2 regions of the Paenibacillus sp. FSL R5-0623 genome follow, and region 1 is predicted to be linked to the other one. Evidence: riboswitches for the same ligand, from Rfam matches in the RefSeq annotation. Region 1 holds a riboswitch; the other holds the start of a gene.
What was found. A riboswitch is a leader RNA that binds a small molecule or an ion and turns the genes downstream of it on or off. The one in region 1 is predicted to bind glycine.

Region 1 (12,647 bases):
CCGGAGCAGGAGATAAGGTCTGTGCACTAAATGTTGTATCCGTCTCAGGTTGAACCGAAGTGGAGACAGAGGTACCTGTTTCCAATTGTCCCTGTACCGATGTTGTCGTTGTCGTCGTTTCCTGAGTCACAGCGATCCCTCCAATGCTCGTGCGAATTCGTCAATCTCTTCCTTACTGCGTCGTTCGGTAACAGCAATCAGCATATGTCCAGCAAGCTCTGGATAATCACGTCCAAGTTCGTAACCACCAATGAAGCCCGCATCCAGCAGTTTTAGTTGAAGGGCATCGATGTCAGTTCCTTCAGGCAGCTTAATCACAAATTCATTAAATGTTGGCGCCTTAAACGTCAGGCTAACACCGGAAATCGCAGTTAATGTATTTAGGGTGTAATGACTCTTTTGCAAATTCAGATCCGCGACATCGATCATACCCTGTTTCCCCATAATGGACATATAGACAGATGCGCTGAGTGCAAGCAAAGCCTGGTTGGAACAGATGTTGGATGTCGCCTTTTCGCGGCGGATATGCTGTTCACGTGCTTGCAATGTCAGTACAAAACCGCGCTTGCCGTTGCGATCGGTTGTTTGGCCTACGATTCGGCCAGGAATTCGGCGCATATGAGGCTGGGATACGGCGAAATATCCGCATGTTGGGCCGCCGAGTGAAGCGGCGATGCCGAGGGGCTGCGCATCACCTACAACGATGTCGGCACCCAGCTTGCCTGGGGCTTCCAGCAGACCCAGCGATAGCGGGTTGGCACTTACAACGAGCAGGCCCTTGTGCGCATGCACGAGGTCGGCAGCCTGCTTCACATTTTCCACAGCACCAAAGAAGTTCGGACTTTGGATCATGACAGCAGCGGTATCGTCCGATATGGCGGCTTGCAGGGCATCCCAATCAGTGACGCCATCCTTATAACCAATCTCGACAATCTCCAGACGGAGTCCGTGCGCATATGCCTGCAATACCTGACGGGCTTCCGGATGAACGGTACGGGATACAATGAGCTGTTTGCGACGAGTTGCTGCTGCGGCCAAATTACCCGCTTCCGCAAAGGCCGTTGCACCGTCATACATGCTGGCATTGGCTACAGCCATACCGGTTAATTCACAGATGTAGGACTGAAACTCGAAGATGGCCTGTAGTTCACCTTGGCTGATCTCAGGCTGATAAGGTGTGTAGGCAGTGTAGAACTCGGAACGGGAAATGACATGATTGATGACGGAAGGAACATGATGATCGTGTATACCTGCGCCGAGGAAGCTGGCGTGTGTTTCGAAATTGGCGTTGGCGCCAGCTTGTTTGGACATATGACGTGTCAGCGCATATTCATCAAGTTTGGAGGATACGGGCAGCTCGCCCTGATAACGAATCTCCTGCGGAATGTCCTGAAACAGATCCTCCAGCGTATCCACACCAATGGTTGCGAGCATGGCGCTCTGATCTTGCTCAGTCATGGGAATGTAACGGTGCTTGCTCATGCTTGATCAGCTCCTTGAGTAGGTGTCTTCGACGTACGTGTCCGTTTATGAAAAGGGGTCTTCACGACCTCGGCTTTTAATTTCTTGCCGCGGATCTCAATCTCAAGCGGGGTTCCCAGCGCAGCGTATTTGCTGTCGATGAGGGCAAGCCCCAGATTACGCTTCAATGTAGGTGATTGCGTACCTGTTGTCACTTCACCGATCTGTACGCCTTTGGCGTATATGGGATAGTGGGGGCGGGGAATACCGCGCTCCAACACTTCAATGCCGACCAGTTTGCGGGCAGGCCCGTCAGTTTTTTGCTGTAACAAGGCTTCGTGTCCGATAAAAGGTCCGGCATTCAGCTTCACAAACATGCCAACACCAGCTTCGAGCGGAGAGATGGTTGCCGACAATTCCTGTCCATACAGTGGTAGCCTTGCTTCAAAGCGCAGTGTATCCCGGGCACCAAGTCCGGTTGGTACGAGTCCGTGACCTTCACCCGCTTGCATTAACCCATTCCAGACCACAGCGGCCTGATCTGCAGGTACATATAGCTCAAAGCCATCTTCACCGGTATAACCGGTACGGGACAACAGTAATTTTACTCCACATACTTCGGCATCGGGCACAAAACGAAACGGTTCAATCGAGGATACATCCGTATCCGTAACTTTCCCGATAATGTCTACAGCCAGTGGACCTTGCAAGGCGAGTAGCGCCGTCTGCTCCGAATCGTTGGTCATGCTTACGCCGGGGATCAAGTGCTCTTGCAGCCATGCCCAATCCTTGTCGATGTTAGAGGCGTTAACCACAAGCATATAATGCTGATCTTCCAGTTTATACACGAGCAGATCATCCACCACACCGCCATCTGGATAACACATCAGGGTGTACTGGGCTTGACCGGGAACAAGTGTGGTCACATCATTAGTCATCATTTGTTGCAAAAAAACTTCGGCCTGCTCACCCTGTACTGTGAATTCGCCCATATGGGATACATCGAACAGTCCAGCGCGCTCGCGTACGGCTTCATGTTCTTTCTGGATTCCGCTAAATTGTACCGGAAGCTCCCAGCCTCCAAAATCAATGCACCGTACGCCTTCATATTGCTGATATAGTGGGAAGAGTGGTGTTCTATGCAAATCGGACATCAAATCACCTCATCATGGGCCGTCAGCCGGCCGGATATACAATCGTGGATCAATGAACCAGGGTATTTTTAAATTTCCAGCTAGATAATTTCATCACATAAGTATGGAAGCCAGCTATGGCAGCGCCGTTCTACATCCTGTTTTTCGTTTTTTGGGAAAAAGGAAAAGGACAGGCCAAAGAATCGGCATGCCAAGTAGCACGCTGTATTCTAAGGCTCTGTCCCTTGTACCTGAGAGTTACCCCGCTGCGGTTGTGCAGCAGGTTTCCCCTTGGGTGATCATAACGCCCGCACAGGGCGAATAGATGCTCTCCAGAGTTGCGTCCCGTAAAAGTCCTTTTGCCTGAGAGATTCACCTCCGCTTATCGGTGGTTTACTCCTTCGGCGTTACCTCATGTACCTCCCGAATCGGGTGTCACGGGTAATCTCTCCCTTTACATTCATCCGCGGGTATAACATAGTCCAACAAACACATTTACTCCTCTCATTAAAACGTGAATCCACTACCGATGTCAAGAACGATATCATAGATAATGATTAAAAAACCGAATATTTAATTTAATTTTGATGTTATTGTTCGTGTATTCTTAAAGACTACGCTTACTATTCTAATATTCACCAGTATATGAAGAAAGAGTGTAATCCGGTTACAGGATGTAGAGGTGTTCAGCAAATAAATTGTGAGGTATCTTGACATTTGATTCATAAATATCATACGCTATGTTCTGGGAAAAAGGTTAAGGTCAAAGAACGCATGTACTCATTAATGAAAAGCGAGGCGGATATCGATGAGCGAATTGAAAAGTGATTTCCTGTACAGTGAAGAGCACGAATGGGTGCAAACCGTAGGGGAGGATACTGTACGTATTGGCATTACCGAGTTCGCGCAGCATCAGCTGGGTGACATTGTGTTTGTGGAATTGCCTGACCTTGAAACCAATGTAAAAGCAGAAGACAGCATTGGAACGATCGAATCGGTCAAAACGGTTTCCGACTTGTTCTCTCCCGTCACAGGTTCAATTATTGCAGTGAATGATTCGTTGCAGGACTCCCCTGAACTTGTGAACAGCTCTCCTTACGAGGAAGGCTGGATGATTGAGATCCGTGTTGAGGGAGATCTGACAGCAGCATTGTCTACATTGATGAATGCAGACGCATATCGTAAACATACGGAAGAATAGCATCAACGAACTTGTACTTATTAACATATATTTTATAACCAAATGAAATGAGCTTCATATTGTTTCGACCTGTGTGAGCCGGATGCTTGCACAGGTTTTTTGTGCTTTCCAAGAATGGTTTTGAATGTGGATTGAAGCAGATTGTGGATGTAAATCACCTGATTGGACCAAGCTATAGGTTAGAAAATGATTCTGGAAATGACAAAAGTCATAGGCAAGAAAAGCCTTGTGTACCAATGGGTTCAGCCATTATGCATCAATTAAAACGATTACATAACCTAATGTTGTCATCATTGTTCATGACGAAAGTACGCTTTCATTTCATTGAACAGGAGAGCATTCTCGCTTAGGATTACAGCAGGGGAGAAATGATACCCCTTTCATAAATCATAATCACTTGATCCAAGGAGGATAATACAATGAGTAATTTGGACCAATCGTCCAATTCCAAAGGTGGGCTACGGGTTGGTGTTCAGCGTTTTGGCCGATTCCTGAGTGGTATGGTCATGCCGAATATGGGCGCATTCATCGCCTGGGGATTAATTACGGCTCTGTTCATTCCAACAGGCTGGTTCCCTAACGAGACGCTCGCACAGCTAGTTGATCCGATGATCAAATATTTGCTGCCACTGTTAATTGGTTACACCGGGGGTACGATGGTGCATGGTCAGCGTGGTGGTGTCGTGGGTGCCATTATGACCATCGGGGTCATCGTAGGTAGTGATATCCCAATGTTCCTAGGTGCCATGATTGCCGGACCACTGGCAGCATGGATTATCAAAAAGTTCGATAAATCCATTGAAGGTAAAATTAGAGCCGGATTTGAAATGCTGGTTAACAACTTCTCAGCCGGTATTATTGGCGGGATCTTGGGGATTTTTGCGCTACTGGGCATCGGGCCTGCTGTAGAAGCGATTAGCAAAGTATTATCTGCCGGGGTACAAGGCTTAATGAATCTGGGCTTGTTACCGCTGGTAAACCTAATCATTGAACCAGGTAAAGTATTGTTCCTGAACAATGCAATCAACCACGGGATTCTGACACCGATTGCAACAGATCAAGCAAGAGAATTAGGGCAATCCGTATTATACATGCTTGAATCGAACCCGGGTCCGGGACTTGGTATCTTGCTTGCTTACTGTTTCTTCGGACGCGGAATGGCCAAATCTTCTGCACCAGGTGCCGTTATCATTCATTTCTTCGGGGGAATTCATGAGATCTACTTCCCTTACATTCTGATGAGACCAATTCTGATTCTTGCCGCAATCGCGGGTGGCGTCGCAGGTACATTAACATTCATGCTTACCGGAGCAGGACTTGTTTCAGCACCATCACCGGGTAGTATTATCGCGTATTCCCTCTTAACACCAAAAGGTGGATACCTGCCGATGCTTGCAGGGGTGCTTGTAGCAGCCGTCGTTTCTTTCCTGGTTGCAGCAGTGTTACTGAAAACGGGTAAACAAAAGGACGAAGATCTGGAGTCCGCATCCAGTCGGATGAAAGACATGAAGAGTCAAGGAACCGTACCAAACGCTGGCATTACGGCTAATCATCGTGAAGCAGACAGAACCGCAGATATGGCTTCTTCTACCGTCAAAACAGACGTGAAGAAAATTGTCTTCTCCTGCGATGCAGGCATGGGTTCGAGTGCCATGGGTGCTTCCATTCTGCGCAAGAAGATGAAGGCAGAGGGGATTGACGTTATGGTGACCAATACGGCCATCAGTGATATCCCACCGGATGCAGATGTGGTAATTACACAACAAATATTAACCGATCGTGCCCGCTCCGTTGCGCCGAACGCAGAACATATATCCATCGACAACTTCCTAAAAAGCCCGGAATACGATGCGCTCGTTGAACGTCTGAAGTAATTGCACGCATTTGTTTTCCCTGAGCCGGAGGCTGAGATATGAGTATTACCAAAAGACAACGTGAAATCGTGGAGTTCCTGCTAGAGCATCCACATGAAGTAACTGCCGGCGAAATCGCCGTTGAAGTAAAGGTCAGTACCCGAACGGTTCACCGGGAGCTGCAAATGATTGAACAATGGCTTGAACCTTTGGGCATGAAGCTGGAAAAAAAATCAGGAACCGGCATCCGAATCGATGCCGGTTCCGATGATCTGGCTGTATTGCGCCAGCAACTAGAGGGTAAAGAATATGTAGAGTTTACGCCAGAAGAGCGTAAGCTCTTCATGCTTTGCATCCTGCTGGATGAACCGGAGCCTGTAAAGTTACTCGCCTTGGCTTCGGATCTGAAAGTGACCGTATCCACCGTAACCACTGATCTGGACGATCTGGAGTCACGAATTCGTCAGGCGGGACTAAAGCTGGTTCGCAGACGTGGATATGGCGTCAAGATTAACGGAAGTGAGACGATTCATCGCACAGCCATAGCTGCACTTGCTCTCGAATTTTTGGATGAGTCGGACCTATTCGGAAGACAGCCAGAACAGGGAGGCTCCATCGTAAACCAAAAACTGTTGGATATGATCGGACACGGTGATGTGCTTACGGTCGAAAATGCGTTATGGCAACCAGACATCGAATGGTTGGAGAACATCCCGGAACGCCAATACATGAAGTTGCTGATTCAATTATCCGTAGCGGTTGTACGTATTCGTAAAGGCTTTGGCATTGGCCGTATACCTCCCCTGGAGAACAAGGGAGATGAAGTCGCAGAGCAGGATGAGATGAAGGTTCCACCTTATATGGCTTCCCGCTTGTGTGGTGTGTTATCGACCCAGCTGGGGCTGACATTCTCCCAAGATGAGCAAGCTTATTTTCACAGACTATTAGTTGAGACAGAGCAGCGGATTCATTCTTCGCGGCTGTTGCCAATAGACGATTTGATTTTACTGGACAGGGTACATTCACTGATTGATCAGATGCAGGCGAGAACACATTATGCCTTTCATGAGGATCGGTTGCTTCGTGAAGGTCTGCTTGGTCATATGCAACCTGTAATGGAGCGAATTGAAGGGCAACAGATGATTCGTAATCCGCTACTACAGCAGATTCGCAAGGATTATGATTCACTCTTCGAAGAGGTCAAACAATCCGTGCATCAAGCTTGGCCAGGTACTAACGTTCCGGATGAGGAAATTGGTTTCCTGGTCATGCACTTTGGCGCTTCCATCGAGAGGTTACGTGCATTGAAACGGGAGATCAGGGCCATCATCGTGTGTACAAGCGGAATTGGATCATCACGCATGCTTTCCAGCCGATTATCCAAGGAGATTCCCGAGATTCGGATCATGGATAGCGTGTCCTGGTATGAAGCTGCCCGGATACCTACAGATCAATATGACCTGGTGTTATCCACTGTCGATCTGCCGATGGATGAGCATCAGTATTACAAAGTGAGTCCACTGCTTACGGCGGAAGAGAGCGAACGTCTGCGTCATTTTATCCGAACAACAACATTACAACAACAGCATAATAAGCCCCGTGAAATAGAGGTTCAGACGACAAGTCGTTACTCTGACCCTGATGGAATGGAAGCTATTTTAGTTGAAATCGTCCGAATTATTGGCAAGTTTCAGGTGTACCCGCTGGATAACCAAGATATCGGTTTCTATAAAACCGTATATGCGATGTGCAACGTACTCCATGGAACTGGTGTATTGAAGGAACCGGAGGAGATCGCAAAACGGTTGGAGGCACGTGAAGCAGTGGGGAGTCAGAAAATTCCCGGCACAAGACTTGCGCTGTTTCATACACGCAGTGAGGGAATTTACAGGCCGTCGATTAGCTTGTTTCAGCTCACGGAGCCACTCCTTCGTACGCCGGATGATCCGGCAGGAGTTACCCATATCCTCTTGATGCTGGGTCCCAGAGAATTATCCAAGGAAAGCCTGGAGGTTCTCAGTGAGATCAGCGCCCTGTTATTGCAGGAAGAAATGATTACATTGCTGGAAAAAGGAATCAGGGATGAACTCATTCATTACCTGTCCCAGGAACTCGTTGGATTTTATCGCAGTAAAACCGAAATTGGAGGTCAACCATTATGAGTATGTTAACAACAGATAAAGTCATCATGAATGCGACGGCTCAGGACAAATACGAAGCGATTCGTATGGCAGGGCAGATTCTGAAGGATGCGGGACATATTACCGCTGATTACATTGAGAAGATGATTGAACGAGAAGAGATTGTCTCGACCTATGTAGGAAACGGGTTGGCTATTCCGCATGGTACGAAGGAATCCAAAGCTTTCATTTTATCCACAGGTATCTCTGTCATTCAGTATCCACAGGGTGTTGATTTTGGCGAAGAAAAGGCTTATATGGTCATTGGTATCGCGGCTCAAGGCGGGGAACATATGGAGATCTTGACTAGCATTGCGGTGATCTGTGCTGAGGATGAGAACATGGAGGCCCTGCGTCTGGCGAAAACAGCCGAAGAAGTAATCGCTATTCTGGAAAGTGAAATGGAACTATGAAGGCTCTACACTTTGGCGCAGGTAACATTGGACGTGGGTTCATTGGATTGATTCTCTCCCGTGCAGGGTATGAAGTGATTTTCTCCGATGTGAATCAGACCTTGGTAACCGCTCTTCAGGAACGGGGACAGTACACGGTGGAACTGGCTAACGAGAGCAAGGATCAGGAGACCGTTACAGGCGTAAATGCAATCGATGGAACCCAGCTGGAGACGGTTGCCCAAACGGTTGTAGAAGCTGATCTGATTACAACCGCAGTGGGTGTGGGCGTGTTAAAACATATTGCACCAGGGATTGCGAAGGGACTTGAGAAAAGACTGAATTCCGGTCCTGCTCAAAACCCTCTTCACATTATTGCTTGCGAGAACGCCATTGGAGCCAGCACACAATTGAAAGAGCATGTATATGCTCTGCTTGATGAAAAAGTACGTTCCCTTGCAGATCAGTATGTTTATTTTCCAGATTCAGCCGTAGACCGGATCGTGCCTATTCAGCATCATGAAGATCCGTTGCATGTACAGGTTGAGCCTTTTTACGAGTGGGTAGTTGATCGTTCCCAGATGGCTCCTGCATTCAAACCGGTTGAGGGCATTCTATATGTCGATGATCTGGAACCGTATATTGAACGGAAGCTGTTCACTGTAAATACAGGGCACTGCGTTGCAGCATATATCGGTAATGTGCATGGGTATGACACGATTCAGCAGGCTATTGCCGACGAAAAGGTGAAATCGATTGTCTACGGTGCTTTGCAGGAAACTGGAAAAGTTCTGGTGAAGCGTTTTGCATTCAACCCGGAAGAACATGAGCAGTATATTGTCAAAATATTGGGACGATTCGTAAACCCGTATCTTACCGATGAGGTTACTCGTGTTGGTCGTTCCCCGCTGCGCAAGTTGTCTCCGAATGATCGTTTGGTTCGTCCGGCCCTTCAGGCATATGCGGATGGAACTGATACGACTTATCTGGCTATGGGTATGGCAGCAGCTTGCAAGTTCGATGTCTCCGATGATCCGGAAGCGGTTGAACTGCAGGACATGATCCGCCAGAAGGGGGTTTCGGCTGCACTGCATCATTATACGTCCATAGATGAGCATCATCCGGTGCTTCAACAGGCTGTTGCCCAGTATAACCAAATGTAAGAGCAGTGGTAGCGGGGCTAACAGTCTAGATAATGCATAATAGAAGAAGAGCCATACAGTTGTTAACTGTGTGGCTCTTCTTTTGGTTGGAGTTTATCGGCATAGTCATCCAAACAGCGTTGACATATGCACGATTTTCGGCGCTGCTCTGCCGGAATGCGGTCGAATACACCTTCGGGGAAAGTAGCCCGGTTACACCAGCATTCCGAATGAGGATGTCCTGCGGCATAGGAACAGCGATTAGCTTCCCCGCATAACGGGCAGACAAGATCATCGATATGGATGTGCTCTTGATCGTCTTGTTCTGCAGACATTCGGTTCTTCCCTCCCTGTACAATAGCTACGAGCTGAAGTTGAACATACTGGTCCCAGTATAACAGAAATGTGCTTGTGATTATGGATTTCACTGTGTATATATGACTTCCAGTTCACCACATCTGTTTCTCCCATCGGCTATTCTTCAGGCGGTAATTCGATCTGTAGGCCTTCCACATGCTTGCGTCCCATTAGTTTACGCTTCTTGCGGTTTTCTTTTGTCTCAATCACGATGTCCAGATCGTAGTCGTCGCCCGGATAAAGTTCATCAGCAGATATATGCAGGGTCAGGCGTTTTTTATGGATTTTGACCTTGCGCCCTCTCAACATGACTCCGATATTTCCCCGGCTATCCTCCACATCACAGACGATGCCCGACTGATTGAGATAGGCCGCATACACCCGATCCCCTTTGCGAAAAGGTTTTGCAGGGGCAGGAGAATCTGACGCTCTGGTTGTTGTCTTTTTGTGGAAACTGGTGGAATCCTTTGATTGGTTAAACGTATTTCGCTTGGACAACTCTGCTGGGTCGTTTGCTCCTGTAACGGGACGATCAGGCTTTAGGACCGGAGTTTCCAAAGGAGGTGACGTAAACACGAATGTACGATCTCTCGAGCTACTTTGATCGGACAGGGACTTGGATCGCTCGATAATTCGCTGTGGCATGCCCAGCTTTAATGCGATGGAGTAAGCATAACTCTCACCAGCTTCTCCGATACGCAATCGATACAGTGGCTGGAGAGAAACGGTGTCAAATTCCATGCGGGCATTTTCAAATCCTGGGGTGGCAGCTGCAAAATGTTTGATCTCACCAAAATGTGTTGTCGCCACAACGGTTGCTCCGCGGCTGTGAAGTTCCTCCAGCATGGCGATAGAAAGTCCAACACCTTCACCGGGATCTGTGCCGGAAGCCATCTCATCAATGAGCACAAGAGTTGATGTATTGGCCTGTTCCAGTATGCCAATCATATTGCGAATGTGTGCGGAAAATGTACTGAGCGCTTGTTCCATACTCTGTCCGTCACCAATATCGACCGCTACCTCGTTATAAACAGCCATCTCGCCACCTTCCTCGACCGGAATAAGCAAACCGGATTGCATCATCAAGGTTAACAAACCAAGTGTTTTGAGTGCGACCGTTTTACCCCCGGTATTGGGGCCAGTAATAATGAGCGACGAGTACGTTTTGCCAATGGCAAAATCAAGGGGAACCATGGAAGAACCCATGAACGGATGACGTGCACGTTGAAGGCTGATGTGGCCCTGAGTATTGACTCGAACGGTACGTCCATCCAAGGTGGCCGCATATTTGGCTTTGGCAAACAGGAAGTCCAATACACCTACCGTTTCGGTGTTCAGGGCGATTTCACGGTTATATGATTCGGCCAGGGAGGTTAAATCACCGAGAATCCTCATCTCCTCTCGGGACTCCTCCGCTTGCAGAGCGGCCAATTCCATCTGCAGAGTTACTAACTCAACAGGTTCAACATATACGGTTTGCCCGCTCCCGGATTCATCCAGCACACTGCCTTTCACCTGTTTACGGAACTCTTTCTTAATGGGCAGAACCGTTCTTCCTCCCCGTTGGCTGATGACATGTTCCTGCATAATGGAGCGATGTTTACTCACCAGAGAATCAAGCTTTCGTTTCATGCGTTCCGCATTAACCGTTATTTTTTTACGAATTCGAATCAGTTCCTTACTCGCCTGATCCTGAATGCGTCCACTATGGATGCAACGCTCAATCTCACTCAGCAAAGGTTCGATCAGAATCATGGATGCTGCATAACGACTGACGGTGGGAGCAGCCCCGGATTTTCCCTCCATGTATTTCATAAGTTGTGCACAGCTCCGCAGGAACTGAGCTAGATGACTGAAGTCGCGTTCACTGAATAGATAACCGGTGCCGAGCAGATCCATAATGGTTTCCATTCCGTCGAGTGAAGGGAGGGGGATACTGGCCCCGAAGCGAATCAACGCAGCTGCTTCTGCTGTTTCTTCCAGGCGAATCTGAATCAGGTGAGCATCTGCCATCGGTTTTAGTTCTCTGGCATAACGTTTGCCCAGATAAGACAGGGCGCAGTCTGCAACGTTTTTTTGAATTTGTGGATAGCCCAAACTGTTTAATGTGTTCTCATTCATGCGTAATCTCTCCTTGAATTTGAATTGGGATTTCAGTTGACGCGCTGAAACATATTCCTGGAAAACGCAAAAAGGGCGGAGAATGAACAAACGTCATTCTCCGCCCTAAACGTATGGGAAAGCAGTGTCCACTACAGGTCTATATTAAAAAATCCGCGCTGAACTCAGCGCGGAAATAGACCCGGACAATTACAATCCCGGAGGCGATTTATGATATCCGCTGTTCTTAACTAAGTACAGGGATCTGGCGCATCATGAAATACACGTATGCCATATGGGCACAAGCGCAATGAAAGGCCAAACTCCTGAATATGAAACTTGGTTAGTTAAGAACATTCACCGACATTAAAAATCTCTCCTTTGATTGAGGAATATGCAACCAATATAAACTGGAAATTGGTTTGAAGTCAACCTTTAGAATAAATGAGTGGACTTGAATAAGAATGGGTTTTAAAATAACAATAGTAAATTAATCCAATGAAAGCGATTTATTTTAATAAACATACGTATAAAGGAGGATGCTCTTCTTGCCGAAGTATTTACTGCGTTTGCTCTGCTTTACCCTGATCCTCGGAGCCCTTCCGGTCATTGTTATTGGTTCGGTCTCGTATACGATTGCATCACGTGACATTGAACAGAAAGTGCGTGAGAGCAATCTTCAGATATTGCATCAGACCCAAATGAGAGTAGAACAAGTTCTGCGCAGCCTGCAATTATCATCCATCCAGTATGTTAATTCTCCCTTGGTACTACAGGCGATGAAGAAACCACTAGACAGCAGCGAGTTTCAGGAGATTCGTGATCTGA
Region 2 (12,647 bases), 2.3 Mb from region 1:
TTCTGGCGGCTACGTTCCTTACGCTCCTCTTTATTATCTGGTTTACACGCTCCATGCTGCGTCCAATTAAACGACTGCAGGAATCTGCCAGAGCCGTAAGTAAAGGTGACTTGACCGTGAAAATGGAAACAGGGCGTAAAGATGAAGTTGGAGAACTGGCGAAGTATTTTGAACGAATGGTCGATAACCTGCGGATGATGATTCTGGGCGTACAGGAAACGACAGAGCAGGTATCTGCTTCTTCTCAAGAGTTGTCTGCCAGTGCAGAACAAACCACCAAAGCGATTGAACATTCAACACAGGCCATTCAGGAACTGGCTGAAGGTGCAGAGCAGCAGGTAAACAGCGTGAAAGACGGATCTGGACAGATGAGCCGAATGGCAGAAGATGTTCGAATGATGTCGGAGCGTGTGCAATCAATTACGGCGAATATGCGGAATACGTCCGGAGCAGCATCTTCTGGTAATGAGGCAGCAGGACAGGCTGTTGAGCAGATGAACAGTATCCAGGAAACAGTGGAGCAGCTGGGGACGGTGGTTCAATCTCTGAATGCCCGTTCCGTTGAGATTGGTAGCATGGTTGATGTCATTGCATCCATCTCCAAACAAACCAACTTGCTCGCATTAAATGCTTCTATTGAAGCGGCAAGAGCGGGGGATGCGGGTCGTGGGTTTGCAGTTGTTGCCGGTGAGGTACGCAAACTGGCAGAAGAATCCGGAAGTTCGGCAGCGCAGATCGGTGAGGTGGTTCATAATATCCGTCAGGACATGGATGCCGCTCTGATCGCCATGAATGCAGCACAGACTCGGGTGGGAGAAGGAATTCAGGCTGTGAATACATCAGGACAATCCTTTGCCCAGATTCGGGAGGCGGTGGAAGATGCTGTTCATACATTGGATGACTTGTCCGCAACAACGAAGCAACTGGAGAGTGGTGCATCCCACGTTGCCAAGGCGATGAGTGATATTTCGAGTGTAACCCAGGAATCGGCTGCAAATACAGAATCTGTGTCTGCATCTTCGCAAGAACAACTGGCATCGGTAGAAGAGATAGCATCATCGTCGGCACATCTGAACAGCATGGCGGAACAATTACAAGGACTGCTTGGCATGTTCAAGATGGTAGAGGACACACCGAAGGATAAGGGCAAAGAATAAAATCTAACATTGGAACGCCATAATTCACCACATCTTTTATAATAGAAGAAAATAAAGATAGACAATGTTCCTGTTGCCCTGTATAAATATATCGTCTGGTTATCCTGCGCGTATAGCGGTGTAATCTTACAAAACAAGATCGAATTAACGAAATAATATATTGATACAGGATACAGCAGGAGGCTCTATGGTATACGTAGCAATACTGATTTTTGTAGTGACGATCACCTTGGTGATCTGGCAACCTCGTGGATTGGGTATCGGTTGGACTGCTTCTGGCGGGGCATTGCTTGCTCTGCTGTGTGGGGTTGTCAGCTTAAATGATGCCTCGGATGTAGCATCCATTGTATGGAATGCAACGCTGGCTTTTGTCGGCATTATTATGATTTCTCTTATTCTCGACGAGACGGGTTTCTTCGAATGGGCTGCCCTTCATATGGCAAGGCTGGCTGGAGGAGACGGTCGCAGACTGTTCTTCTACTCCATTCTGTTGGGAGCCGCGGTGTCTGCTCTGTTCGCGAATGACGGTGCCGCGCTCATTCTGACGCCAATTGTGCTGGCAATGGTGCGTGCATTGAAGTTTGATGAGCGCATGGTGCTGGCTTTTGTGATGGCAAGTGGATTTATCGCCGATACCACATCGTTACCGCTGGTCGTCAGCAATCTGGTTAACATTGTATCGGCCGATTTCTTTGGTATTACCTTTGTGGAGTATGCGGTGCGCATGGTTGTACCCAATCTGTTCTCCATCGTAGCGAGTACGGGGATGTTGTTTTTGTTCTATCGCAAAAGCATCCCCCTTCGCTACGACATCTCCGCGGCACGTGAGCCGAAGGAAGCGATACGTGATCCACGGATGTTCCGAATCGCCTGGTTCATGCTTGGGCTGTTATTGGTTGCCTATGCATCCAGTGAGTTTCTGCCGATTCCCGTGTCGGTTATCGTTGGCTCCGTTGCGTTGCTGTTCGCTTTATTGGCACGCAAGAGCGAGGCTGTTGATCTGAAACGGGTAATTAAGGAAGCGCCATGGTCGATTGTGGTGTTCTCCGTGGGCATGTATATCGTCGTATATGGACTGCGTAATGCAGGGTTAACGAATCATCTGAGCCGCTGGCTGGATGCCATAGCAGAGCATGGTTTGCTGGCAGCTTCGCTCGGGATGGGCATTATCGCTGCTGTATTATCATCGGTGATGAACAACCTGCCGACCGTGTTGATTAACCTGCTAGCCATCCAGGGCGCACATACCGAAGGTATCATTCAAGAAGCATTGATCTATGCCAATGTCATTGGTTCTGACCTGGGTCCCAAAATGACCCCGATTGGATCACTTGCCACATTGCTGTGGCTGCATGTGTTATCCCGTAAAGGTGTGAAGATCACATGGGGGTATTATTTCAAAGCAGGCATCATCCTGACGATCCCTACATTGTTAATTACCCTGGCCGGGTTGGCATTGTGGTTATGGATTCTGGGTTAGCAAAATTAGATTTTACATTGAGTATGAATAAGATAATCTTTTGCAATGTAAAAGGCTGCTCTCACAGCTGGTGCTACGCACTGGCAGCGAGACAGTTTTTTTATTTCCTGCTTTTGTACCCTTCTATAGAAGAAACAGATTTTCTTGCTCTATCAAAGAATCAACAAAGAATTTACATAAGGGCAGCCCATTGTAGGGCTGGCCTTCTTTGCCTACTTCCCAGGCAGGAGATTGAAATGCCTGAGATCCAACGAGCGCTGACACAGCGAAGGGAACGGAACGATTGTGGAAAAGCGAAGCGTTCGCCTTTATCCCCGGATGTATTCCTTGGGAATAGTAAATCATATAGATCCGGGGATAACAGCGATTGAAACAACGTCCGTTCCCGAAGCGCCCACTTCAGCGCAATTTGTCTCAAATGATTTTCAATATACAGCCGATATTTTTAACATTGCGTTTACAAAACACTGATTTTAAGATGACATACTGAAACTACAATGAGTAAAGAGTTGATGGTGAACAAACAAATTCACAAAACGCCATCACTACATTGGGGGAGGAAAACAAAACATGTTTAAAAAGTTGCCGTTTATTTTGATGACCTTAACGTTCGTACTGGTTCTCGCAGCATGCGGATCGAAAAATGACGCTGGTACAGAGGGTGCCGCAAGCAATGGATCAGGAGAAGCTGCTACTGAGCTTAGCGGTAACATTCTGGCAGTCGGATCGACAGCATTGCTACCTCTGGTAGAACAAGCTGGACAGAAATTTATGGCAGTTGATGAATATAAGAACGTAACGGTTCAAGTTCAAGGTGGCGGTAGTGGTACTGGTTTGACACAAGTATCTGACGGACAAGCTACAATCGGTAACTCTGATGTATTTGCAGAAGAGAAACTGGAGGACGAAGCCAAAGTAAAAGAATTGGTTGACCATCAAGTAGCAGTAGTAGCTATGGCGCCAGTTAGCAACAAAGATGCAGGTGTAGAAGATTTGACGAAGCAACAACTGGTCGACATCTTCTCCGGTAAAGTAAAGAACTGGAAAGACGTTGGCGGCGCGGATAAAGCAATTGTTATTGTAAACCGTCCGAGCAGTTCCGGTACTCGTGCAACTTTCGAGAAGTATGCATTGGGTGCGAAAATGGGTGATATCCAAGGTTCGATTCAAGAAGATTCTTCTGGTAACGTAAAAAAATTGGTATCTGAAACGCCAGGCGCTATTGGTTACCTTGCCTTGTCTTACTTGGATGACAGCTTGCAAGTGTTGAAATACGAAGGTGTAGAAGCAACAGTTGAGAACGTAGAAGCAGGAACTTATCCAGTATGGGCTTACGAGCACATGTACACAAAAGGTGAGCCAGATGCAGCAACAAAAGCATTCCTGGACTACATCTTGAGTGACGAAATTCAACAAAACGACGTGACAGAACTGGGATACATTCCAATGTCAGGTATGAAAGTAAAACGCGATGCAGCAGGTAATGTGGTTGAGTAATCTTTGAACTTGCGCATACAGCGAAAGAGGCGGACTTAGGTCCCGCCTCTTTACGCGGTTTGCTCTAAAATAATCCCATATTTTGCATTAATTCTACTATAGAAGGATGGTTGTTATGGAACAGACCGAAGGGGGAACGGTAATGAATAACAAGTTGAAACCGCGCCGGCCCTTAAAAGAGAAACATTATTGGGAAGAGTGGACGGGACGGATCTATACGTCGATTTGTGTCGTTTTCCTGATCGTTGTCATGTTTTCCATTGTTTATTTTGTAGCGTCCAAGGGACTATCCACATTTTTCCAAAATGGAATAAGCATCAGCGAATTCCTTGGTGGAAAAACGTGGAATCCGACCGGAGAACCTGCGTTCTACGGGGCATTGCCGTTCATTACAGGTTCTTTCATTACAACCTTGCTTGCAGCACTGATCGCAAGTCCGCTTGGCCTGTGTGCAGCGCTCTTCATGACAGAGATTGTTCCGGGTAAAGGGAAAAAGATCTTGCAGCCTGCGATTGAGCTTCTGTCCGGAATTCCGTCCGTTGTGTACGGATTTATCGGTCTGAGTGTCATCGTACCTTTGCTTCGCAGTATCTTTGGTGGAACAGGCGTCGGGATTGCAGCCGGATGTCTTGTTCTCGCCGTAATGATTCTTCCTACGGTCACAAGTATTATGGCAGATGCATTGTCCGCGTTGCCAAAAGGATTGCGTGAATCCTCCTACGCACTGGGTGCCACTCGCTGGCAAACCATCTACCGTGTCATTATCCCAACGACTTTGCCAGCTTTGTTGACAGGTGTCGTTTTGGGTATGGCCCGTGCTTTTGGTGAGGCACTTGCTGTGCAGATGGTTATCGGTAATGCACCGCATGTTCCAACATCCTTGCTCGAATCAGCTTCAACATTAACAAGTGTAATTACACTCAGCATGGGTAACACCACGATGGGTTCTGTTCATAACAATGCACTGTGGAGTATGGCGCTTGTCCTGTTGGTGATGACATTTGTCTTCGTCATTCTGGTTCGCCTGCTTGAAAGGAGAAACCGGGTATGAAAATGAAGGCAAAGACGGTAGATAAAATTGCAACATCCGTTATCGTTGTACTGGCCCTGTTCATTGTTATCCTATTGCTCGGTCTGCTTGGCTTCATCATGTATAGAGGCATTGGACATATTAGCTGGAACTTCCTGACAAGCGCACCTCAGTTGCTTAAGGGTGGCGGCGGGATTGGTCCACAGCTCTTCAACTCCATATTCTTGCTTGTTCTGACCTTGATTGTTACCATTCCACTCGGATGGGGTGGCGGGATTTACATGGCGGAATACGCCAAACCAGGCAAGATTACCAGCTTTATTCGTCTGGTCGTTGAAGTATTGTCATCATTCCCTTCCATCGTTATCGGTTTGTTTGGTCTCTTGCTGCTAGTAAATCAATTTGGTCTTGGTTTCTCCCTGATCTCGGGTGCCTTGGCTCTGGCGATCTTTAACTTGCCACTGATGGTACGGACAACGGAGCAGGCCTTCCGGGCCGTTCCGAAGGAACAAAAGGAAGCAGGTCTGGCGCTTGGACTGTCCAAGTGGAAGATCATCACTTCCATTCTGCTACCTGTGGCATTGCCGAGCTTGATTACGGGTACGATCCTGGCATCGGGCCGGATCTTCGGTGAAGCAGCCGCGCTGATGTTCACCGCAGGTATGAGTAGTCCACCATTGGACTTTACAGATTGGAATCCGACGAGTCCAAGATCACCGCTTAATCCTTTCCGTCCGGCAGAGACACTTGCTGTCCATATCTGGAAAGTGAATAGTGAAGGCATTGGGCCAGATTCCAAAGAGGTGGCAGCAGGGGCATCCGCCGTGCTTGTCATTCTCGTGCTGGCGTTCAATCTAAGTGCACGCTGGATCGGTCGGGTTGTATTCCGCCGCATGACAGCTTCGAAATAAGGAGGAACCAACATGGCCATACCTTTTGGTACGGAACAGTTAAGCATATATTATGGACATTTCCAGGCGGTCAAGCAGATTAGCCTGACGTTTCCTGAAGCAAGCGTAACGGCTCTTATTGGACCGTCTGGTTGCGGTAAATCCACGTTCCTCCGGTCACTCAACCGGATGAACGACGAGATTGCCGGTTCCCGTACAGAGGGACATATCTGGATGGACGGGAACGATCTGAATGAGCCTGGAACCGATGTAATCAAGCTTCGCCAGAAGATTGGCATGGTGTGGCAGAAGCCGAACCCTTTTCATAAGTCCATCTACAACAATATCGCGTTTGGCCCCCGCTACCGCGGTACGAAGAGTAAGAAGGCACTGGATGAGATTGTGGAAAAAAGCTTGCGCCGTGCTGCGCTCTGGGATGAAGTGAAAGACAGACTGCATGAGTCAGCGCTGTCTCTCTCTGGCGGACAACAGCAGCGCCTATGTATCGCTCGCGCTCTGTCTGTTGAACCACAGATTCTGCTGCTCGATGAGCCGGCATCTGCACTTGACCCGGTATCTACGGGTAAAGTTGAAGAGTTGATTACGGAGCTCAAGAAGGAGCTGCGGATTGTTATTGTTACCCATAACATGCAGCAGGCGGCACGCATCTCGGATTACACGGCTTATTTCTATCTGGGAAGCATGGTTGAGCACGGGGATACAGAGCACATTTTCACGAACCCGGACAATCGTCTGACGCAAGAATACATTATGGGTCGTTTCGGTTAATTGGATCATGGAGTGTAACATAGAGTAATAGACAGAGAGATTAAGAAATAATAAAGACAAAAGAAAGCACAATGCCTGGACGGTTGTTCGGGGGTTGTGCTTTTTTAATTTCATTTTGGAAGAATTTGCTGTATATAAAGCAACCATGCTACGATATTTAGTAATAGGAGAGCGTTTACATTACTTTGAAGGAGATGTTGATCATCGCTACAGATCAGATGTCTTACGACCATATGGCAGCTCAGATTATACAGAACTACACTATTGAGAAACCTGTCGTTTCCTATATTCGTCACAACGAGAATCTGACGCACCATGTCGTGGATGAAGAGAGCGGGCAGAAGTATCTGCTGCGTATCCATCAAGCCGCATATGCAAGTATGTCAGGGATTCAACATACGCTTCCTGCACTTGAAGCGGAGATGAACCTACTCTACGAATTAAACGCAACGACAGCATTACGCGTGCAACATCCGGTACGCAATGCATCCGGTGAATGGGTCACGGTATGGACAAGTGAGGCAGGGAAAGAGATTTGTTGTACAGTACTGGAGTGGATTGAGGGAAGAGACATCCAGCAGGGAGAACGCCTGACAACAGATCAGATCTATGATCTTGGGGCACAACTGCAGATGCTCCATCAATATGGGCGTGAGCAGAATCAGACAGATCGAACAAAGGTACGGCCGGCATATGGCAATAGCCATGAGAACTTGGTCATGCTCGGGCAGCTAGAGGAAGGCGTCCGACTGGGGATTTTTACAACGGAAGACTTCGATCTGCTTCGTGAGACGTTTGAGAACATTAATGAGCAGTTAGAAACATACCCGCAGCACGCAGGGACATGGGGGATCATTCATGGGGATATTACTCGCAACAATCTGCTGATAACGGATCAGGGGATGTCCATGATTGATTTTTGTCTACACGGTTATGGTTATTATCTTTTCGATGCCGGAGGGGCAGCACTTATGTTCAATCGGGAGGAACGTGACATATTCTTATCCGGTTATACCCAACAGATCGCACCCCTGACGGATCGTGATATCCGGTTAATGGAAGGGTTCATGTTGATCTTTACACTGGGTTATTATGCCTTTCAGATGGCGAATGAGTCGAGGCACGAATGGATGAAAGATCGCATGCCGAAGCTATGCAGCAAGTATTGCCGACCTTATGTACAGAACGAGAGCATCTTCTACGAACTGTGAATTAGGGTGTGCAGATCCGGAAGGGCTACGAACAGTGTGGTTCAAATATTATGGTTGCCTGAATACCCGAACAGTTTCGTGGACAATATCATAAATAGTAGTAAGCACATCTTTGATTGAAGGAAAATGAAATAATATGTTTAAAATATCCTTTTATCGTATTAATGTGATGAAAGCTGACAAAATATTCTGGTTTTCATCTGTTCAATAGGAAATGAAGGAAATACATCCAAAGAAATCGTTAAGTTTGTTGACACTGATCTTCCGGTCGATTAATCTTAATGAAGAAGAAATGAACGATTTCCATTACTGTTCTGACATACGCTCAGAATGGTTCCATATAGCGGATGATAACGAGCGGGAGAGACCTGGGTTAGCCGAGCAAATGGCTAGTGTTCAGGCACCGAAGGAGCAAGCTGCTGCGCACCCGGCGCAGTCGTTAATCTCTCAGGTAAATGTACCATCGTTGGACGCAACTCTGGAGAGTGCGCGAATTGCGCCACCCAAGGGGTATATGATCAGTCAGACCAGTGAACTTGTCTGTAATCACAGGCAATGCACCTTGTCGTGAGACACTACTGATCGTGAAACTCTCAGGTATCGAGGACAGAGAGAGGGCCTAAGGCCTTCTCCTGTCCTTTTTTGGTGTCATCATTCAGTAATAAAGGAACATTATGGCATGGGATCTGGATGGAAATGACGAACACAATTGGAGGGTTGCAGGTGCGATTTAAAGATGTTTTCTCAATTATTGGTCCGTCGATGACAGGGCCTTCAAGTTCACATACAGCTGGTGCGGCAAGGTTAGGAAGAATTGCTCGTCAGTGGCTGGGATGTACGCCAGATCGTGCCCGGCTGACCCTGTACGGTTCATTTGCTGATACGTATCAGGGGCACGGAACAGATCTGGCACTGATCGGCGGTCTGCTGGATTATGTCACAGACGATCCGCGTATCCCGGATGCAGAGCAATACGCAGAGGAAGCGGGCATGGAGGTTGAGTTTTATACAAGTGGCCTGCCTGCTCCTCATCCAAATACGGTCAAAATTGAGTTGTGGCATGGAGAACGTGCCTGCTCCTTAATCGGTGCATCCATTGGTGGTGGAAGCGTATCGGTGCATTCGATGAATGATTTTCGTGTTCAGATTAGTGGTGAGTTTCCAACACTTGTTCTGCGACATGCGGATAAAGCGGGCGTACTCGCGTCAGTGACGTCCACGATCAGTTCATCCGGGGTTAACATCGGGTATATGCAGGTGGATCGGAAAGCCCGTGATGGCGAAGCACTTACCGCGATGGAAATGGATGGTGTGCCTAATCCTGATATGCTCAAGCGTCTAAGGGGGCTGGACCATGTATTGGACATTCGTGTCATTGATTTGAAGAGAGGAGTTGATTCGGATGCGATTTAAACATTTGCACGAACTGAATACGATCTGTACAGCGGAATCCAAAACCATTGCTCAGCTAATGATTGAGGAGCAAGTTCAGGAGACCAATACACCGGAAGCGGATGTTGTGAAGCAGATGTCTGAATATTATCAGGTGATGAAGGAAGCGGTACGCAAAGGGTTAACGGAAGATACAACATCACGCAGTGGGTTAACGGGTGGAGACGGTAAAAAAATGGCCGAGTACATTCGCCAGGGTGAGACTTGTTCAGGAGATGCTTCTGCACTTGCCATGGCGTATGCCCTGTGCGTATCTGAAGTGAATGCCTCCATGGGCCGGATCGTAGCAACACCAACAGCCGGTTCCTGCGGTATTATCCCCGGTGTGTTTATCAGTTCACAGGAGCGATTTGGCTGGACGGACGAACATTTGGTGAACGGGTTGTTCTGTGCGGGAGCGATTGGTTATGTTATCGCCAACAATTCATTTATCTCCGGTGCCGAAGGTGGCTGTCAGGCGGAAGTGGGTTCCGCTATCGGCATGGCTGCGGGAGCCATGGTTGAACTGCGTGGAGGTACACCGGAACAGGTCGTTCATGCCGTTGGTTTGGCGTTAAAAAATACACTGGGCCTTATCTGCGATCCGGTGGCAGGCCTTGTTGAAATTCCATGCATCGTTCGTAACGGCCTGGGCGCGGTTACGGCGCTGGCTGCGGCTGACATGGCCCTGGCCGGAGTGCGTAGCGCTATTCCGTCAGATGAAGTCATCGACGTCATGCTGGAAGTAGGCAGTGCGATGCCGAGCCGCCATCGGGAGACAGCCCAAGGTGGACTGGCCCAAACGCCAACCGGCCGCAAAATGATGCAGAAGCTGGCTAAACCAAAGGCAAAGCGTGCCGAGCCTGAGCAGGAGTTGAAGCCAGCGGATTCTGACACAACTACAAGTGGGGCGGACAATGCTCGAGTGGACAAGGATAATCAGGTTTAAGCTGAACCGGGACCACCGATATATAAATCAGTGACATTTTAAGTATAACGGCGAATACAAAAACAAGCGTCCGCGAACCCGAATCCGGGTTATGCAGGACGCTTGTTTTATGCTGCCAGATAAGCGAAGGTAGGCTACTTAGATGTGGCTCAGATGTATGTGTATTATAACTCTAGTCCTGGCTCACAGCCGTACTTAATACGGCATATCCATACGCGGGCAGTTCAATGGCGAGTACGTCATCTTCCTTGGCGGTACGATGGTTTCCGCCGAATAACTCGGTCCATTCTTCGTCACCGGCCTCCAGCTCAACAATAGCCGTCTCTTCTGATCGATTGAACAGAACCAGAATGCGTTCCTCCTCATTTTGCCGCTCAAATACCAGTTGGCTGCCATCGGGACGAGCCTGTAAGAAACGAACGGTGCCTTCTGCACGCAGGGCAGGATGAGCATGACGCAGGGAGATCAGTTTCTGATAAAAGTCGAACAGTTCTCGGTCCTGCTTTGCTTCATCCCATTCCATGCATTTACGGCAGCCCGGATCATGTTCGCCGTCCATTCCAATCTCGTCTCCGTAATAGATGCACGGAGCACCCATGTAACTGAACTGGAATAACGCAGCCAGCTTCATCTTGCGCTGGTCGCCTTCACACAGCGTGAGTAGCCGCGGGGTATCGTGGCTGTCCAGCAAGTTAAACGCCACTTCGCTGGCCTGAAGCGGATAACGGGATAACTGTCGCCCGATGGAGTTTGCGAACTGTTCCGCGTGCATTGTATTTTTCACAAAGAAAGCATTCACGGCATCGGTAAACGGATAGTTCATGGACGCATCGAACTGGTCGCCTTGCAGCCAGGAAGAAGACTCGTTCCATACTTCCCCCAGAATATAGGCATCCGGATTAGCGGCTTTGACTACACGGCGGAAATCACGCCAGAATGCATCGTCCACTTCGTCTGCCACATCCAGCCGCCATCCGTCCGCACCCACTTCCTTGATCCAGTACTCAGCAACCTCCAGAAGATAGGCCTTCACCTCGGCATTCTCCGTATTGAGCTTTGGCATGTGCGCTTCGAATCCAAAGGTCTCATACGTTGGAATGCCATCCTTCACGTCCAGCGGGTATTCGTGTACATGGAACCAGTCCTTGTATTTGGATTGTTCTCCGTTTTTCTGTACATCCACAAACGGCGCAAACGTCTTCCCGGAATGGTTGAACACCGCATCCAGAAGTACGCGAATTCCACGTGCATGGCACAGCTCGACCAGTCGTTTCACGGTATCTGCGTCACCAAAGTGACGATCTACCCGCAGGTAGTCTTCGGTATCGTATTTGTGATTGGTGGTGGCTTCGAAGATGGGTGTGAAGTAGATCGCATTAATGCCAAGATCGCTGATGTAATCCAGATGGTCGATCACGCCCTGAAGGTCACCGCCGAAGAAATTGAAAGGTGTTGGCTCGCCACCCCACGGCTCCACCTTCTCCGGACTAATATCCGGGTTGCCATTGGCGAATCGTTCGGGAAAAATTTGATAGAACACCGCATCCTTAACCCATGCAGGGGGTGTGAATACAGCTCCAGCATGAATATAAGGGAACTGGAACATACGACCTGGATCGTCCGGTTCTTCTTCCTGGAAACCCGTCTCGGTCATCCAGATCTGTTCGTCTCCGTTTTTGAGCAGAAAAGAGTATTTCAGTCGGTGGTAGGGAGGTTTCACCTCACCCTCGTAATAATCGAACATGGAGTCAGAGGTGAACTTTGTTAAGGGAACCAGCGCTTTGGTTGCATCCCACGCATATTTATCCCCGGTCAGGGCATGTACCTCGGTCAGATCATTCTTTTTGGCACGCAAACGCAGATGGATTGTATCTTGGTCATAGGCATAGGCCCAGTTTCGTTTCGGTTGATGATAAATGGCTTCCAGCAGCATAATGAATTTCCTCCCGTCAGGTGTGGATATAGTATGTACTTGGTAGACTTGATTAATATGACATTCTCCACGTTAATGAATACGCTATAATTAGAATGTGTGGTAACGTAAAGGACTTCAACATTGTTTCAACAAGACATGAATCCATATGTTATAGACAGCTTTTATCATGATGATGCTCAGATATATCATTAACCCAATAGGGGCGGAAAGGAAACGAATATTCGAATGAAAACCAAACTGTTATATATTGAAGATGATACGGAAATTGCGACTTGGG

Region 2: linked by a shared signal. The riboswitch ahead of sdaAB (L-serine ammonia-lyase, iron-sulfur-dependent subunit beta) and the one ahead of gcvT (glycine cleavage system aminomethyltransferase GcvT) in region 1 are both predicted to bind glycine.

What each region holds. Positions count from the first base shown of each region.
Region 1 is NZ_CP150233.1:5,213,114-5,225,760, reverse strand. It holds gene gcvPA (aminomethyl-transferring glycine dehydrogenase subunit GcvPA) at 127-1,482, opposite strand; gene gcvT (glycine cleavage system aminomethyltransferase GcvT) at 1,479-2,615, opposite strand; glycine riboswitch at 2,936-3,058, opposite strand; gene gcvH (glycine cleavage system protein GcvH) at 3,403-3,795, shown strand; gene MKY92_RS22935 (PTS mannitol transporter subunit IICB) at 4,215-5,669, shown strand; gene MKY92_RS22930 (BglG family transcription antiterminator) at 5,708-7,810, shown strand; gene MKY92_RS22925 (PTS sugar transporter subunit IIA) at 7,807-8,241, shown strand; gene MKY92_RS22920 (mannitol-1-phosphate 5-dehydrogenase) at 8,238-9,383, shown strand; gene MKY92_RS22915 (cysteine-rich CWC family protein) at 9,446-9,697, opposite strand; gene MKY92_RS22910 (DNA mismatch repair protein MutS) at 9,837-11,840, opposite strand; gene MKY92_RS22905 (helix-turn-helix domain-containing protein) at 12,368-12,647, shown strand, end outside.
Region 2 is NZ_CP150233.1:509,524-522,170, forward strand. It holds gene MKY92_RS02425 (methyl-accepting chemotaxis protein) at 1-1,157, shown strand, start outside; gene MKY92_RS02430 (arsenic transporter) at 1,345-2,637, shown strand; gene MKY92_RS02435 (phosphate ABC transporter substrate-binding protein PstS family protein) at 3,208-4,134, shown strand; gene pstC (phosphate ABC transporter permease subunit PstC) at 4,277-5,185, shown strand; gene pstA (phosphate ABC transporter permease PstA) at 5,188-6,075, shown strand; gene pstB (phosphate ABC transporter ATP-binding protein PstB) at 6,088-6,843, shown strand; gene MKY92_RS02455 (phosphotransferase) at 7,038-8,054, shown strand; glycine riboswitch at 8,403-8,526, shown strand; gene sdaAB (L-serine ammonia-lyase, iron-sulfur-dependent subunit beta) at 8,778-9,467, shown strand; gene sdaAA (L-serine ammonia-lyase, iron-sulfur-dependent, subunit alpha) at 9,457-10,434, shown strand; gene MKY92_RS02470 (alpha-glycosidase) at 10,607-12,367, opposite strand; gene MKY92_RS02475 (response regulator transcription factor) at 12,596-12,647, shown strand, end outside.